Regions from separate parts of the Marinomonas sp. HM11-D genome, predicted to be linked through region 4. Evidence: predicted binding sites of a transcription regulator. Region 4 holds the regulator's gene; each other region holds the start of a gene.
What was found. The regulator LexA, encoded in region 4, represses DNA repair genes until DNA is damaged. The targets are predictions, from matches to a motif close to TACTGTNTANNTANACAGTA.
Positions count from the first base shown of each region.

Region 1: the regulator LexA is predicted to act here: its motif matches at 1,915-1,934, upstream of uvrA (excinuclease ABC subunit UvrA).
Region 2: the regulator LexA is predicted to act here: its motif matches at 1,679-1,698, upstream of ruvC (crossover junction endodeoxyribonuclease RuvC).
Region 3: the regulator LexA is predicted to act here: its motif matches at 1,413-1,432, upstream of umuD (translesion error-prone DNA polymerase V autoproteolytic subunit).

Region 1 is NZ_JBMMKT010000009.1:21,673-24,824, forward strand. It holds gene ssb (single-stranded DNA-binding protein) at 1-445, opposite strand, end outside; gene ACOSVP_RS12650 (MFS transporter) at 476-1,831, opposite strand; gene uvrA (excinuclease ABC subunit UvrA) at 1,985-3,152, shown strand, end outside.
Region 2 is NZ_JBMMKT010000002.1:323,799-326,950, forward strand. It holds gene aspS (aspartate--tRNA ligase) at 1-1,599, shown strand, start outside; gene ruvC (crossover junction endodeoxyribonuclease RuvC) at 1,726-2,274, shown strand; gene ruvA (Holliday junction branch migration protein RuvA) at 2,274-2,873, shown strand; gene ruvB (Holliday junction branch migration DNA helicase RuvB) at 2,877-3,152, shown strand, end outside.
Region 3 is NZ_JBMMKT010000003.1:160,744-163,895, forward strand. It holds gene umuC (translesion error-prone DNA polymerase V subunit UmuC) at 1-956, opposite strand, end outside; gene umuD (translesion error-prone DNA polymerase V autoproteolytic subunit) at 953-1,396, opposite strand; gene ACOSVP_RS05310 (prenyltransferase) at 1,550-2,449, opposite strand; gene ACOSVP_RS05315 (MBL fold metallo-hydrolase RNA specificity domain-containing protein) at 2,665-3,152, shown strand, end outside.
Region 4 is NZ_JBMMKT010000004.1:40,246-43,397, reverse strand. It holds gene topA (type I DNA topoisomerase) at 1-770, shown strand, start outside; gene ACOSVP_RS06990 (DUF6586 family protein) at 767-1,237, shown strand; gene ACOSVP_RS06985 (hypothetical protein) at 1,240-1,509, shown strand; gene lexA (transcriptional repressor LexA) at 1,595-2,221, opposite strand; gene dinG (ATP-dependent DNA helicase DinG) at 2,292-3,152, shown strand, end outside.

The DNA of each region.
Region 1 (3,152 bases), on a different contig from region 4:
CGCCTTGCTGTGGTGCATTACCGTAGCCACCTTGAGCTCCGTAACCACCTTGCTGTGGTGCTTGTTGACCACCGAAGTCACCGCCTTGTGGGCCATCCGCACGACCGTCTAGCAGTTGCATTTCGTTGGCAACGATTTCCGTTGTGTAACGCTTAATGCCATCTTTTTCCCATTCGCGCGTACGTAGCGAACCTTCTACGTAAACTTTTGAACCTTTCTTGATAAAGTCGCCAGCGATTTGACCTAGACGGTAGTTACCACGGTCCATAAAGGCGACTCGGTGCCATTCAGTACGTTCTTGCATTTGACCGGTTTGACGATCACGCCAGCTTTCAGTTGTTGCCAGGCTCACGTTAGCAACCGCTGCGCCAGATGGCATGTAGCGTACTTCTGCGTCGCTACCAGCGTTACCAATGATGATGACTTTGTTGATTCCACGTGCCATGACGTTACTCCAATAAGTTCAATAAAGCGTTTACTTGACCTGCGGCGCGATACGCTGCAGCGCCTCTTTGTCGAGTTGTTTCTTGTTTACTTTCAGATAAGCGGTTTGCTCATCGGTAAAAATCTGTACATCTTCCACTCCTTGGATTTTCAAAAGTTGCTGAGTCAGCTGTTGCACTTCCTGCGCACTGTGCGCGGCAACACTAAATGCCATACTAGACACTTGCTGTGGTGCGGGTTGCATTGCACTGACCAGTGCCCATGCTAACCAAACACAACCGATCACCGTAAATAGCACGGTCACGGATGTATGTTGCAGTAACCAACCACCGCCGGCACCACCGATAAAGGCGCCCATAAACTGGTGTGTGGAAAACACGCCCATGGCGGTACCACGGTAGCCTACCGGAGCCAGTTTACTGATCACCGATGGTAATGTCGCTTCTAATGTGTTGAATGCCACAAAGAACAAACACACAGCCAGCGCAAATAACCATAGCTGCGACGACCATTCCATTAAGATCGTCGTCGCACCAATGACGGCAATCACTAAGGTCAGCACCTGCTTCATCTTGCCCTTACCTTCTGCGGCAATGATCAGTGGCAGCATCAAAACAAACGCGCCCCCCATCACTAACAGGTACAAGATACTGTGCTTACCCAAGGATAACCCGTAACGATGAATCAAAAGACTCGGAATCGCAACAAACAATGCCGTTAAACTTGCGTGTAATAGCAGCACACTGATGTTCAAAAAGCGTAAGCGGGCGTCTTTTAGCACACCGCTTAACGCCGTTAGACTAGGTGTGGTGTCACGGCGGAAAGTATGTTGTGTCTGATTTGGTACGGCCCAAATAATCAACGCCATGCCTACAATAGAGAAGCTAAACGACAGATAGAACAAGCCCGACAAACCCAGCCATTGATATAGTATTGGGCCAAGGATCAGTGACAACATAAACGAAGCACCGATGCTGATACCGACGCTAGCCATGGCTTTGGTACGGTTCTGTTCTTTGGTTACATCGCTCAGTAACGCCATCAAGGTACTGGCAATCGCGCCAGCGCCTTGGATCGCCCGACCAAAGATTAAGGTCATAATGCTATCGGCATTGGCACAAATCACACTGCCTAAGGCAAACAGTACTAAACCAAAAATAATCACCCGCTTGCGGCCGACTTTATCGGACATCATGCCCATGGGTATTTGCAATGAGGCTTGGGTAAAACCATAGATACCAATCGCTGCGCCAATTAAAGCGGCGTCCGCTCCATCAAGGCCATCAGCAGCGACACTGATAACAGGCATAATCAGAAACAAGCCCAACATGCGAAACAGATATACCATCGCGAGGGCTAAAACTGAGCGGCGTTCAATGACATCCATAGTTGCTACTACTTGCGTATTTAGAGGTGATTGTTGAAAGATCGCAGATTTTACTAAAATTCCCGTTGAAGCTCTATTTTAACTACTGTAAAAATAGACAGTTATTCTATTTTGAATGACATTTTCCTTGGTTGCATTACATTTTGGAGACTCATGGACACTATTACCCTTCGCGGAGCGCGGACCCACAATCTTAAAAACATCGATTTGGACATTCCTCGCGACAAGCTGGTGGTGATTACCGGACTATCAGGGTCAGGCAAATCATCGCTGGCATTTGATACCTTGTACGCCGAAGGCCAACGTCGTTACGTCGAGTCCCTCTCGACTTACGCACGCCAGTTCTTGTCCATGATGGAAAAGCCCGATATCGATCATATCGAAGGCTTGTCTCCAGCGATTTCCATTGAGCAAAAGTCGACGTCACATAACCCGCGTTCGACCGTCGGTACCATTACCGAAGTGTACGACTACCTGCGTTTGTTGTTTGCCCGTGCTGGCCAACCACGCTGTCCAGATCATGGCGAGCCGTTGGAAGCACAGACCATCAGCCAAATGGTCGATAAGGTGCTATCGCTACCAGAAGAAAGCAAAATGATGATGCTGGCGCCGATTATTAAAGATCGCAAAGGCGAGCATTTGCACACCATCAGCGAGCTGCTGTCAAAAGGCTTTGTCCGTGCCCGCATCAATGGCATTGTCGTCGACCTAGACGATGCACCGGCACTGGAGAAAAACAAAAAGCATACGATTGAAGTGGTGATTGACCGTTTCAAAGTCCGCTCAGACCTGCAATTGCGTTTGGCGGAATCGTTTGAGACTTGTTTATCCTTGTCGGATGGCATTGCCAAAGTCATCAACATGGACGATGAAAGCGATGAGCTGGTGTTCTCCAGTAAATTTGCCTGTCCTGTGTGTGGCTACGCCATTACTGAACTGGAGCCTCGTCTATTCTCCTTCAATAACCCGAATGGTGCCTGTCAGACCTGTGACGGTTTGGGCACACAGCAAGCCTTTGATGCTGATCGTGTGATTCAAGATGAGAATCTGACCCTAGGCGAAGGCGCAATCCGTGGTTGGGGACGTCGTAGTATTTTCTACTTCCAACAATTGCATGCCTTAGCCAACTTCTATGGCTTTGATATTGATTCAAAATTCAAAGACATTCCGCTGGAATACCAAGACATCATTCTAAATGGTTCTGGCAAAGACAAGATCGACTTCGTTTATATCAATGAACGTGGCGATAAGATGATCCGCTCCCACGCCTTTGAAGGCGTACTGCCGAATCTTAACCGTCGCTACCATGAAACTGAATCAG
Region 2 (3,152 bases), on a different contig from region 4:
GCACTAGCGGATAGCTGCCGTAGCGAGTTCGTAGTACAGATCAAAGGTCTTGTACGTGCACGTCCAGAAGGTACTGTTAACCCAAATATGACAACGGGTGAGATTGAAGTTCTAGGGCATGAGCTTGAAATCCTTAACCGTGCCGCAACGCCTCCATTCCAGTTAGACGATCACCAAACCGTTGGTGAAGATGTTCGTCTAAAAAACCGTTTCATCGATCTACGTCGACCAGAAATTCAACAGAAACTTCGTTTCCGTTCTAAAGTAACGTCAGTGCTACGTCGTTACCTAGAAGAGAATGGCTTCCTAGACATCGAAACACCAATCCTGACTCGCGCTACGCCAGAAGGTGCACGTGACTACTTGGTGCCAAGCCGTACTCACCAAGGTAGCTTCTTTGCTCTACCTCAGTCTCCTCAGTTGTTCAAGCAGCTGCTGATGGTATCTGGTTTTGATCGCTACTACCAAATCGCTAAATGTTTCCGTGACGAAGATCTTCGTGCTGACCGTCAGCCAGAATTCACTCAGATCGACTTGGAAACGTCTTTCCTAGGCCAAGAAGAAATCATGTCTCTAACAGAGGGTATGATCTCTAATTTGTTCAAAGAGCTTAAAGACATCGACTTGGGTGCTTTCCCACGTATGCCTTTCTCGGAAGCGATGGAAAAATACGGCTCAGACAAGCCTGACCTACGTATCCCGCTAACGATCGAAACGGTTTCTGACTTGATGACAGATGTAGACTTTAAAGTCTTCTCTGGCCCTGCAGCGGATCCAAAAGGCCGTGTTGCAGCCCTTAAAGTGCCAGGTGGCAACGCTCTGACACGTAAGCAGATCGATGAATACACGAAATTCGTTGGTATCTATGGTGCCAAAGGTTTGGCTTACATCAAGGTGAACGACAAGTCTGATCTTGAAGAAGGTCTACAGTCACCAATCGTTAAGTTCCTACCAACAGAAGTGCGTCAAGCCTTGCTTGATCGCGTCGAAGCTCAAGATGGCGATTTGATTTTCTTCGGTGCAGACCAAACTAACATCGTGAACGAAGCGCTAGGCGCACTGCGTTGTAAGTTGGGTGCGGATCTTGATCTGTACACTTGTGAGTGGGCGCCGCTTTGGGTGGTTGACTTCCCAATGTTTGAAGAAACGCCAGATGGTGGTGTGACTGCAATTCACCACCCATTCACTGCGCCTTCATGCTCACCAGAAGATCTGAAAGCTAACCCGCTAACAGCGCTGTCTCAAGCCTACGACATGGTGCTTAACGGTACTGAGCTGGGTGGTGGTTCTATCCGTATTCACCAAGCTGAAATGCAACAAACCGTATTTGGTTTGCTAAACATCTCTGCTGAAGAGCAAGAAGAGAAGTTTGGCTTCCTATTGGATGCATTGAAATTCGGCGCGCCACCACACGGTGGTCTAGCATTTGGTCTTGACCGTCTAGTGATGCTGATGACTGGTTCTGCGTCGATCCGTGACGTAATTGCTTTCCCGAAAACTCAGAGTGCTACTTGTCTATTGACACAAGCGCCTGGCGAAGTAAGTGAGAAGCAGCTTAAAGAATTGAGCATCCGTGTGCGTAAGCCGGTTGCAGAATAATTAGGCAAACCTTGTCATAGTTAAAAGGGCCAACTCAGTTGGCCCTTTTTTGTGGCTATTGATTGCAATGTGTGGCTTGGCCTGTTGAAATATACAGTGTTTGTTTATTTCAAGTAGGGAAGCGTTTTGGCTCGAATTTTAGCAATCGACCCTGGTTCCCGTCTGACGGGATTTGGGGTAGTAGATTTTATTAATGGCAAAATCCACTACGTTAGCAGTGGCTGTATACGTCTGCCGGATGAGAATTTGGCGGTCCGTTTAAAGCGTATTTTTGAATGCGTCAGCGAAGTGATTGAGCAGTTCAAACCAAACGAGTTCGCCATCGAAGAAGTGTTCTTGGCGAAAAATGCTAACTCGGCGTTAAAGCTAGGGCAGGCTCGTGGCTCAGCCATTGTGGCGGCTGCCATGGCGGACTTGCCAGTGTATGAATATGCGGCACGTCGCATTAAGCAATCTGTGGTGGGTAATGGTAATGCTGATAAAAGCCAAGTACAGGCGATGGTGCAGCTGTTGTTGAAATTGGAGACGACGCCGCAAGCGGATGCGGCAGATGCCTTGGCAATTGCCTTATGTCACGCCAATACGCGTACTTCCGATGGCTTGGAGTACGGTGTCGGTAAGCGAGCAGGGCGAGCATCGAAGCGCTGGCAATTATCAGATTTGAGGACGAAGTAATGATTGGACGTATTGTTGGGACCTTGGTGGAGAAGTCTCCGCCGGAATTGTTGGTCGATGTGGCGGGTATTGGTTACGAGATCATGGCTTCCATGAGTACTATTTATGAGCTTCCGCCGATTGGTCAAAGTGTCATTCTGCATACGCATTTTCAAGTGAAAGAAGATGCTCAATCCTTGTATGGCTTTGCTACAAAGGACGAGCGGGCGTTATTTCGTATCTTAATTAAAGTAAATGGCATTGGTCCGAAAATGGCGCTGTCGGTCCTTTCTAGTATGTCGTCATCGGAGCTGATCTTGGCGGTGCAAGAATCACAGGTGGATTCACTGACGAAAATACCGGGTGTGGGTAAGCGCACAGCAGAGCGACTTGTGGTGGAATTGCGTGATAAGCTAGGTCATGCCGCCAAGCAGGATCTATTTACCGAGCGTTCAGTGGTGGTACAAGTGCAAGCGGACCCACGCCAAGAGGCGGAGGCGGCCTTAATTGCGTTGGGATATAAACCTCAGGAGGCGGCGCGTGCTATTGCCAAGTTGCCGAAAGATGAATCTAATAGCGAAACACTGATTAAAGCTGCTCTAAAGAGTATGTTGAAATAATTTATGATTGAACATGACCGTATTATCTCTCCGCAAATTCGGGGGAGTGAAGGGCAGGTAGATCGAGCGATTCGACCACAGAGTTTGGCTGAATACATTGGTCAGCCTGTGGTAAAAGAGCAGATGGATATTTTTATCCAAGCCGCACGTCAGCGTGGTGAGCCGCTGGATCATTCGTTAATCTTTGGTCCGCCTGGTTTGGGTAAAACTACTTTAGCGAACATTATTGCTAATGAGATGGGTGCGGAAATCAAAACCACATCGGGTCCAGTGTTGGAG
Region 3 (3,152 bases), on a different contig from region 4:
GTTGGATAAGGCAGCTCAACGGTTAACGCATGACAATATTGCGGGTCTTTGGCATTAAATACACCTGTGCGGATAAACACTTGCAGCACGCGGGCCAAACAGCCCTCAGCACGCAGCTTTTCCGCCGCTCGCGTCACGTATTTCGCGATGGCTTGCTGAAGCTGTGCTTTCTCGGTGATGCGCTTGCCAAAAGAGCGACTGCAAACGATTTGCTGTTTGGTGGCTGGCACCGATTCCAGTGACAAACAGGAGATGCCATTTAATTCACGTATGGTACGTTCCAGCACCACCGAGTACTCGCGGCGCAAAAGCTTGGGGTCGGCGTCTGCCAACGCCAAGGCTGTATCAATGCCCTGCTCACGCAAACGTTTGCTCAAACGTCGCCCAACACCCCAGACTTCACCTACATCCACCAGAGCCATCAAGCGTCGCTGGCGCGCTGGATCCATCAGATTCACCACAGAGCCGGTAGCGGGATAGGTTTTGGCCGCATGATTGGCGAGCTTGGCTAACGTCTTGGTCGGTGCGATACCAACGCCTACGGTAATGCCAGTACATTGATCGACCTTGGCTTTAATGCGTTGACCAAATGCCAATAAATCCTCGACCGCCTCAACACCACTTAACTCAAGAAAAGCTTCATCAATGGAGTAAATTTCCATCTTCGGGGCTTCCGCTTCTAACAGGCTCATGACCCGCTGAGACATATCCGCATACAAGGCATAATTCGAGGAAAAGCAAACAATCTGATGTTGCTCGATCAGCTCTCGAGCTTGGTGGACGGGCACGGCCATTTTAAGGCCCAACGCTTTCACTTCCTTCGAGCGCGCCACGATACAGCCATCATTATTGGACAGCACCACCACCGGCTTATGCTTCAAATCTGGGCGAAACAACTTCTCGCAGCTCGCATAGAAGTTATTGCAATCCACCAAGGCAAACACCTTCTGACTCATCGCTGTAACCTGCGCACTACCCCCGTCACCACCCCGAACACTTCAAAGTCGGATTCCTCGGAAATAGGCATCACTGGATAGGCTTTATTATGTGGACGCAGTTGCACATTTGGCTTGAGCTGCAACTCTTTGACGGTGAGTTCCCCATGCAAGGAGGCAATCACAATATCACCGTGCTTAGCGCTTAAAGAGCGGTCCACCACCAAGATATCGCCCGAATAAATCCCTACGCCAATCATCGAATCCCCCTGAGCGCGCACAAAGAAGGTCGCACTCGGATGCTGAATACACAGCGAATTCAAATCCAAAGATCGCTCAACATAATCTTGTGCTGGCGAAGGAAAACCTGCCGAGACGGACTCCACATACAAAGGAATCTGCATCGGTTGGGAAGCAAGAAAGGCAGCAGACTCCGCTGACCCCATATACGTCACTCGCATTGTGACCTCTCAAATATACTGTAAATATATACAGTATATTTGTTTTCAGCAGAAAACCAACCATCTCGCTGATAAAAATAAAAAAGCCCGTGATGCTAGCTAACATCACGGGCTTCGAGAGTATTCACGAGTGATGTTATTACCCAGAGGTTCTTAACCAAACAACAAGGTCGCCCCTAAAATAACCGGCGTTACCAAAGTCATCACCACGTTACGCCCTAGGTAGGGTAGCCATGTTGCCGAGCCTTTACGTAATAAAGGCTTTAGGCCCAGCACCACGGTCACCGCTAATAACAGAGGTAGTAACGCCAGCAGAGACAGCCAAGGCAGTAGACTCAAGACACACCCCGCAATAATCGCAATGCTTGCGACCAACACCCCAAAACTGTACAAGGCGAGGCTGGCCGATTTACCGTAAATAATCGGTACATGGCGACGGCCACTGGCACGATCTGCATCAATGTCAGGAAATTGATTCAATAGCAGCAAGTTGTTTGCCAACATAAAAGGCACCAAGGACACCAACAAGGCTAAGCCATTCAGATCTCCCGTTAACGCAATATGTGTCCCTAACACCATCACAGGACCAAAGCCTAATCCCGGCGCTAGCCAGCACAATAATGGCGAGCGGTTAATCCAAGGGGTATAGCCCACCACCAGCAAAACGCCAATAGCTCCCAGCCACAGCAAGGCTTCTCCTCTTAGGTAGACAAAGTAAATACCGATGGCGATGGTACCTAACAAGGTCACCCAGGCCATGGCTAAAACACTGTTAAGCGCGCTGGGATTATCCACCAGACCGCCACTGCCACCACTAAAAGGCGTACGCTCAGTTTTGAGATCCAAACCGGAGCGAAAATCCATGTATTCATTAAACGCATTGACGCTGATGTGGGCCAATAAAGCCGCCACTATTGCTAACGCTATGTGCAGCCATTCAATCTCGGGGGTACTGAGATAGGCAGTACTGATGCCTAAAAACACACTGACCGGCGCCAATATCAGGAAGGGAACACGCGCCGATTGCATTAACGTGGGAAACTTTGCACTCATTCAAGGACCTCTTAACGGGTTTGTTGCAAGATTACATTAGCAAAACCAAATCAAGATATCAGGCGGCACAAATCCGTCCCATCGTCGTCACACAGAACATAGAGCTAGATCAGTGTTTTTACGGATAACTCAGACAGAGCACTATAAGTGGGTGTAATACTGAAATTGGATTAAGCTTAAAAATCAGCGTTCTATCAACTATGCCCGAGGCCGTTATGAAGATTATCTTTCTGGGTGGTACAGAAACCGTTACAGGCTCTAAATTTTTAGTGGAAACCAACAGCACACGTATTCTCGTGGATTGCGGGTTATTCCAAGGCTATAAGTGGTTAAGGGAGCGCAACCGCCAAACCTTGCCACTGGACATTGATGATCTTGACGCGGTGGTGCTGACCCATGCCCATCTTGATCATTCGGGTTATGTGCCGGTGCTGTATAAAAAAGGCTATCGCGGCCCAATCTTTACCCATCATGCCACCAAAGACTTGTGCAAGATTCTGCTCGCCGACAGTGGTCATCTACAGGAAGAAGACGCCCGCTTCTACGGCAAGCATAAACTCAGTAAACACGAAAATCCTGAGCCACTGTACGATAGAGCGACCGCGGAAGCCTCGATGGCGTTATTCCAAGGCATCGAATTTGAAGAGCAAGTTCAGGTCGGCGATATTCGTTTTCACCTGCAGCCTGCGGGGCATATTCTGGG
Region 4 (3,152 bases):
GTACGGGTGTGTTCTTGTCTTGTTCAGGTTATGCATTACCGCCCAAAGAGCGTTGTAAAGCCACTATTAACCTAGTGAGCGGTGATGAAGCGGTTGCTGTAGACGATGAAGAAGGCGAATCTAAAGCGCTGATTAATAAGCATCGTTGTGACATTTGTGGTTCGGCGATGGATAGTTACCTGGTCGATGAGCATCGTAAGCTACATGTGTGTGGTAACAATCCTTCATGCCCTGGCTACGAAGTGGAGCAGGGTGCATTCAAACTAAAAGGCTACGATGGCCCAGTCATTGAATGTGATAAATGTAGCTCTGAAATGCAGCTGAAAACGGGTCGATTTGGCAAGTACTTTGGTTGTACTAACGAAGAGTGTAAGAACACTCGTAAGCTTCTGAAGAATGGTGAAGTGGCTCCGCCGAAGATGGATCCAGTGTCAATGCCGGACTTGGCTTGTCAAAAGGTAGAAGACCATTACGTATTGCGCGATGGTGCCACGGGTCTGTTCTTAGCGGCTAGTCAATTCCCACGTAAACGTGAGACGCGTCCACCGTTGGTTAAAGAGTTGAAGCCGTATATGGATCAGATTGATCCTAAATACCACTACTTTGATACAGCGCCAGTGCAGGATGAAGAGGGGAATCCAACGGTTATCCGTTATAGTCGTAAGACTAAAGAGCAGTACATTATGACTGAAGTGGATGGTAAGCCTACGGGTTGGAAGGCCTTCTACGAAGGTGGTAAGTGGAAAATCGAACACGGTAAGAAGAAATGAGCGGTTCCAGCTTAGCGAGTGTTACTAACCAGCGTTTAGATGCTGCTCGTCGTTTATTGATTCAAAGCCAGGATGCAGAAAGTGACTGGATGACTCAGAGTTTTGAGTCATCTGCCTTGTTTCAACTGCGCAGTGGTCTGAATGGCTTGCTACAGGAAGTGAGAACCTCATACAGTTTGCAAGGTCAGCTAGAGATTGAGTCACTGATTAAATCTTGCCATGATAAAGGCATTAGCGTGCCGGTTCTGGTAGAATTGGCGCAACTTAAGAATAATAGCCAGTCTTGGTTGGCTCAATTGTTCACCGCATTTAACGCAGCGTTAGAGTGTCAAGTTGGCAACAATGCCTACGCAGCAGACGTTGAATTGATCGGTCGTGGAACCGATGCTGGTGCTTCCACAAAATTCATTTTAAGCTCACTGACTGAGCTAGTCTTACGCTTTCGTGAAGACGCAGCAGAATATTGATAATGAAAGATACTTACTTAGAAATAGTAGAACTCGAAAATGGTGAAATCGTTCTTCGTCCAGCGGGTGAAGACGATGATAAAACGCCTATCGCAACGCTGACTATCTCTGACGATACCAAAGATTTTCTAAAAGATCGTTACTTTGAATTAGCCAAGTGCATGTTCCATGCGGGCATCGATTTTGTGTACTCGGAAGATTTTGGCGACTTCGATGGTATGGGTGAAGCGGATGCGCCCGATGAAGATTTTATGCCGCGTATTTTGCACTAGGGTTTTGCTTTAACCGCCTAGGATAGATACAAAAAAGGCATGGCTTGATACTATCAAGCCATGCCTTGTTTATTTCTGATGTGGCTTAAATACCACGACGGATGACACCGACGGACAGGCCTTCAATGGCGAAGTCTTCGCTTTCTAGGTCAACAATGATGTCGGAAAACTCTTCGTTCTCTGGGATCAAGCGCACTTCGCGGCCTTTTTGCTCAAAGCGCTTAACGGTCACCTCATCGCCAATACGGGCGACAACGATTTGACCATTGCGTACCGTATGGGTTTTGTGGACGGCCAGTAGATCACCGTCTAGGATGCCTGCATTTTTCATGCTCATGCCGTTTACCGATAACAGGTAATCTGCTTTTGGTGAAAACATCTCGGCTGCAATGCTGATGCGTGAGTCGATGTTTTCCTGAGCGAGAATAGGGTAGCCCGCAGCGACACGACCGATAATAGGCAAGGTGCCGTCTTCGTCATTGGCACTGCTAGCTGGCTCTTGATCCACTAGGCGGATGCCTCGGGAAGCGCCAGAAAGCATTTCGATCGCGCCTTTTTTGCACAGTGCCTTAAGGTGTTCTTCGGCCGCATTAGGTGAACGGAAACCTAAGCGCGCAGCGATCTCAGCACGAGTCGGTGGGAAACCAGTTTCGTTGATGAATTCGCGTATTGTCTCGAGTACATCGGACTGTCTTTTTGTTAATTTAATCATATGGCATCTGTTTGTTTATACAGTTACTGTTATTATATACAGCTAATAATTAATTGCTCAACTAAAATCCATGCTTTCAGACTCGATTAAAGAAAAAATTCAAACGGCCTACCGTGCATATCTTGATGCGAAAGGGCATAAGGCACGTGTTGGTCAGCGTCATATGATCGCCACCATCGCTAGAACCCTTGGCAATATTAAGCAAGGAACGGAAGGTGAGCGTCTCGGTGAGAAGCATGTCGCTGTAGTGGAGGCGGGCACGGGTACCGGTAAAACCCTGTCTTATTGTTTATCAGCGATCCCAATTGCCAAAGACAAGGGTCTTAAGCTGGTCATCTCTACTGCTACCGTTGCCCTCCAGGAGCAGATTCTTCATAAAGAATTGCCAAGTTTGTTAGAACATACCGACTACAGTTTTCGCTACACCTTAGCCAAAGGTCGTGGTCGCTACATGTGTCTTAATAATCTTGAGAGTTTTTTAAGTGCGGAAGAGCAAGCTACCGAAGATATGTTTGCAGGATTGTTTGAGCAACATTTGGCGGCCGATGATGTAAACACCGTTCTGTATCAAGAAATGGACGATGCCATTCGCGCCGGCAAATGGGATGGAGATAAAGACAACTGGGAAGGGATTGTTCGTGAGCAAGACTGGCGTCGACTGACTACCGATCATCAGCAATGCACCAACCGCAATTGCGCGAACTTTTCTGCCTGCCCATTCTTTAAGGCTCGTGCCGAGCTTGAGACCGCCGATGTGATTGTGGCCAACCATGATTTGGTGTTGGCGGATTTGTCTCTTGGTGGCGGTGCCATCTTGTCTGATCCGAAAGAAACTATCTATGTGTTCGACGAAGGCCATCACCTGCCGGATAAAGCCATTGGCCATTTCCGCCACGAAGTGCGTTTGCAGCAGAGTATTAGCTGGTTAAAA